DNA from 2 places in the Rhizobium sp. AG855 genome. Region 1 is predicted to be linked to the other one. Evidence: predicted binding sites of a transcription regulator. Region 1 holds the regulator's gene; the other holds the start of a gene.

Region 1 (2,400 bases):
TCGCGGGCAAAGCCGGTGACCGCGTAGGACTTCGCATCCTTGATTTCGCGATCGGTGCGGCGACGCAGATTGTCCATGTCGGCCGCCAGACGCAGGAAGCGATCGCGCAGGTCCGCATTTTCTGCCCTCAAGGCGTCAAGGGCATCGCCTTCGCCGCCTTCGGCCTCGGTTTCCGCTTCTGCTTGTGCCTGGTCTTCCTGAGCTTCGGCAGCGTAAGCCTCTGCGGCGTCCGCGTCAGGTCCGTTCTTGTTGGTTTCTTCGGTCATGACGTTCTCCGAATGATTCTGCATTGTCGAACACGAGGCTCGATTTCGTGCCCGATATCAGGGTTTGAGGTGAAAAAATCAAGTGTCGGCGGCCAATTCAGCCTAGCGCCCCGTGCGTGACAGGCGCGCCATCAGCTGGGCGGTATAATCCACCATCGGAACGATGCGGGAATAGTTGAGCCGGGTGGGGCCAATGACCCCGACGGCGCCGACGATCCGATCCTCGCCATCCCGATAGGGCGCGACGATCAGCGACGAGCCCGAGAGGGAGAAGAGCTTGTTTTCCGAGCCGATGAAGATGCGCACCCCCGGACCGCTTTCCGCGAGATCGAGGATCTCGATCAGGCTTTCCTTACGCTCCAGGTCATCAAACAGCAGCCGCAGACGCTCGATATCTTCGAGATCGACCAGCCCTTCGAGCAGGTTGGCGCGGCCACGCACGATGAGGCGCGTCGGATTCTGCTCGGCGCCTTCGCCCGACCAGACCGCGAGGCCCCGTTCGACAAGGTCCTGGGACAGCGTGTCGAGTTCAGAGGCAACCTGCGTCTTCATGCTGTCGATCTGGCTGCGCAATTCGCGCAGCGTCTGGCCGGCCAGGTTGGCGTTGAGAAAGTTTGCGGCCTCCGTCAGCTGCGAAGCCGTGACGCCCGACGGCAGGTCTATGATGCGGTTTTCGACCTGGTTGTGTTCGCCGACGAGGACGGCAAGTGCCTTGGTGGGCTCCAGCCGGATGAATTCGACATGCTTGAGGACCGGATCGTTCTTCGCCGAGATGACGAGACCTGCGCCGCGCGACAGGCCCGATAACATGCGGCTTGCCTCGGTCAGCATGGTTTCCACCGGTTGACCGGGGCTCGACGGACGAATCTGGCGTTCGATGCTGTCACGCTCGGTTTCCGAGAGGTCACCGACCTGCATGAAGGCATCGACAAAGAAACGCAGACCTGCCTGTGTCGGCAGGCGACCGGCGCTGACATGCGGCGCATAGATGAGACCGAGATGTTCGAGATCGCTCATCACGTTGCGCACCGAGGCGGGCGACAGCGACATCGGCAGAAGGCGCGACAGGTTGCGCGAACCGAGCGGATCACCGGAGTCGAGATAGGTCTCGACAATCCGGCGAAAGACCTCCCTGGAGCGGTCGTCCAGCGATGCGGCAACATCTGCGATGGTCGTCTTGGGTGCGGCCATTGTCAGCGCGGGCATGATCTCATTGTTTCCATGGCAAGAATATAGTCATTCGCCCTCCGATGACAAAGGACTAATTGGGCTGTCGCCCTGCCTTGCCGCACTGTCGCATGGTTTTTTCTTTGCAAAGGACTGCCACCGTCCTTAGAAGGCTCTGACAACCCAGGAGATTGCAATGCGGCCATCCGGCAGAAAAACAGATCAAATGCGCAAAGTCTCGTTCGAGCGCAATTTCTCCAAGCATGCCGAAGGGTCCTGTCTGGTCAAGTTCGGTGATACGCATGTGCTGTGCACGGCGAGCCTCGAAGAAAAGACGCCGCCATGGCTGCGCAATTCCGGCAAGGGCTGGGTGACCGCCGAATACGGCATGCTGCCGCGCGCCACGGGCGAGCGCATGCGTCGCGAGGCATCGTCGGGCAAACAGAGCGGCCGCACGCAGGAAATCCAGCGGCTGATCGGCCGATCACTGCGGGCGGTCGTCGATCTCGAAGCGCTCGGCGAGCGGCAGATTTCGATCGACTGCGACGTCATCCAGGCGGATGGCGGCACACGCACGGCCTCGATCACCGGGGCCTGGATTGCGCTGCATGACTGCCTGAAGTGGATGGAAACCCGCAGCATGATCAAGGTCGAGAAGGTCCTGAAGGACCATATCGCGGCCGTTTCCTGCGGTATCTTCGCCAGCCAGCCCGTGATCGACCTCGATTATCTCGAAGACTCGGCAGCCGAGACGGACGCCAATTTTGTCATGACCGGCTCCGGCGGCATCGTCGAGATCCAGGGCACGGCCGAAGGCAAGCCGTTCAGCCAGGACGAATTCCTGACGCTGCTCGGCCTTGCCCGCAACGGGATCGACGAACTGGTGACCCTGCAGAAACAGGCGATTGCCTGAGACGAAGGGCCGAGTGGATGGCTAGGGAGATCGAAGGCGTTCTGGAAGCGGCGC
Region 2 (2,400 bases), 530 kb from region 1:
TGCAAGAGCTTCGCCTTCGACGTCTTCAGCGATGATGACGAGCGGCTTGCCGGTCTGAACGACGGCTTCGAGAACCGGCAGCATGGCCTGGAGGTTCGAGAGCTTCTTTTCGTGCAGGAGGATGTAAGCGTCGTCGAGATCGGCGACCATCTTTTCCGGGTTGGTCACGAAGTAGGGGCTGAGGTAGCCGCGGTCGAACTGCATGCCTTCGACGACTTCGAGTTCGGTTTCAGCGGTCTTGGCTTCTTCGACGGTGATGACGCCTTCGTTGCCGACCTTCTGCATGGCTTCGGCAATGTCCTTGCCGACCTGCGTGTCGCCGTTGGCCGAGATCGTGCCGACCTGGGCAACTTCTTCCGAGGTCGAGATCTTCTTGGCCTTGGCCTGGAGGTCCTTGACGACTTCGAGAACGGCCAGATCGATACCGCGCTTCAGGTCCATCGGGTTCATGCCGGCAGCAACGGCCTTGTTGCCTTCGCGAACGATGGCCTGGGCAAGAACGGTTGCGGTCGTGGTGCCGTCGCCGGCGATGTCGTTGGTCTTCGAAGCAACTTCGCGGACCATCTGGGCGCCCATGTTCTCGAACTTGTCTTCCAGTTCGATTTCCTTGGCAACCGATACACCGTCCTTGGTGATGCGCGGAGCGCCGAAGGACTTGTCGATGATGACGTTACGACCCTTGGGGCCGAGCGTTACCTTCACGGCGTCTGCGAGGATGTCGACGCCATGCAGCATCTTTTCGCGCGCGGTGCGGCCAAACTTGATTTCTTTTGCAGCCATGTTCAAAACTCCCGGGCGTCTAGCCCATTGGTGAATTGTTAAAGAGGAAGAGGGGTATCAGGCCGATATCAGCCGATGATGCCCATGATGTCGGCTTCCTTCATGATCAGCAGGTCTTCGCCGTCGAGCTTGACCTCGGTGCCGGACCACTTGCCGAACAGGACGCGGTCGCCGACCTTGACGTCGAGAGCGATCTGCTTGCCGCTTTCGTCGCGGGCGCCCGGGCCGACGGCGACGATTTCGCCTTCAGCCGGCTTTTCCTTGGCCGTGTCAGGAATGATGATGCCGCCCTTGGTCTTGGCTTCGGACTCGACGCGCTTGACTACAACGCGGTCGTGCAGCGGACGGAAATTGGTGCTTGCCATTGTCTAATCCCTCGATCAAATGACATCAGTGACCCCGGTTGGAGCCACATTGGAATTTGTTAGCACTCTCCCTTGGGGAGTGCCAGCGACGTTGAGATAAGAACAGGCTCGCGACGAGTCAAGCGCGCGCGTGAAAAAAGGAAGGGTGCATGCCGGCGAAACAGACCGACATCCGCACCGCCGATCCATCCGGCGATCCCCCCGTCGCTCCGGCCTATTCCGAACTGGTCTCCGCCTTTGCCCGCATCGGCCTCATGTCGTTTGGCGGTCCGGCCGCACAGATCGCGCTCATGCACAGGATCTGTGTCGAGGAAAAACGCTGGATCGACGAGGACCGCTACCTGCATGCTCTGAATTATTGCATGCTGCTGCCGGGACCCGAAGCCCAGCAGCTCGCGACCTATATCGGCTGGCTCCTGCATGGGGTGCGCGGTGGCATCGTGGCGGGCCTGCTCTTCGTTCTGCCGGGTCTCGCCGTCATTCTCGGTCTATCGACGTTGTATGCGCTCTACCAGGAGACGAGCCTGGTCGCCGGACTGTTCTTCGGCCTGAAGGCGGCGGTGCTGGCCATCGTCGTCGAAGCGGTCATCCGCATCGGCAAGCGGGCGTTGAAAACACCGTTTCACCGCCTTCTCGCGGCTGGAGCCTTCATCTCGCTCTTCCTCTTCGCCCTGCCGTTCCCGCTCGTCGTGCTTGCGGCCGCAATGATTGGCCTCATACACGCCCGAGGCGTGACATCCCCACCTGTGGAAATGTCCGAAGAATTCCGCGCCCGCCCGCCATTTCTACGGCAGCTCGCCGCCCTTCTGTTCTGGGTCGTCGTGTGGCTGGCCCCGCTTCCCCTGTTGTGGCTGACACTTCCGGAAACCGCATTGCCCGAGGTTCAGAGCTTCTTCTCCAGGATGGCGCTCGTCACTTTCGGCGGCGCCTATGCCGTGCTTGCCTATGTCGCCCAGGTGGCCGTCGATCATTATGCCTGGCTGAAACCGGGCGAGATGCTGGATGGTTTGGCCCTTGCCGAAACGACGCCGGGGCCGCTGGTCCTCGTTCTTTCCTATGTCGGTTTCCTCGCCGGTTTCCGTGAGAGCGGCGCGCTCCATCCGTTGGTTGGCGGATTGCTCGGCGGATTGCTCGCCGCCTGGGCGACGTTCATTCCGAGCTTCATCTGGATTTTCGCCGGTGCCCCCTATATCGAGCGCCTGCGCGGAAATCGCCTCTTGAGCGCGGCGCTCTCGGCGATCACCGCCGCCGTGGT

What was found. The regulator HrcA, encoded in region 1, represses chaperone genes, less so after heat shock. The targets are predictions, from matches to a motif close to GTTAGCACTCNCNNNNNGNGAGTGCTAAC.
Region 2: a site for HrcA is predicted at 1,204-1,232, ahead of groES (co-chaperone GroES). Genes of this name have one in related genera too.

Annotation. Positions count from the first base shown of each region.
Region 1 is NZ_RAQG01000003.1:3,312,796-3,315,195, forward strand. Features, by position in the region: gene grpE (nucleotide exchange factor GrpE) at 1-266, opposite strand, end outside; gene hrcA (heat-inducible transcriptional repressor HrcA) at 369-1,457, opposite strand; gene rph (ribonuclease PH) at 1,630-2,346, shown strand; gene DFO46_RS16285 (VOC family protein) at 2,364-2,400, shown strand, end outside.
Region 2 is NZ_RAQG01000003.1:2,784,208-2,786,607, reverse strand. Features, by position in the region: gene groL (chaperonin GroEL) at 1-780, opposite strand, end outside; gene groES (co-chaperone GroES) at 849-1,145, opposite strand; gene chrA (chromate efflux transporter) at 1,295-2,400, shown strand, end outside.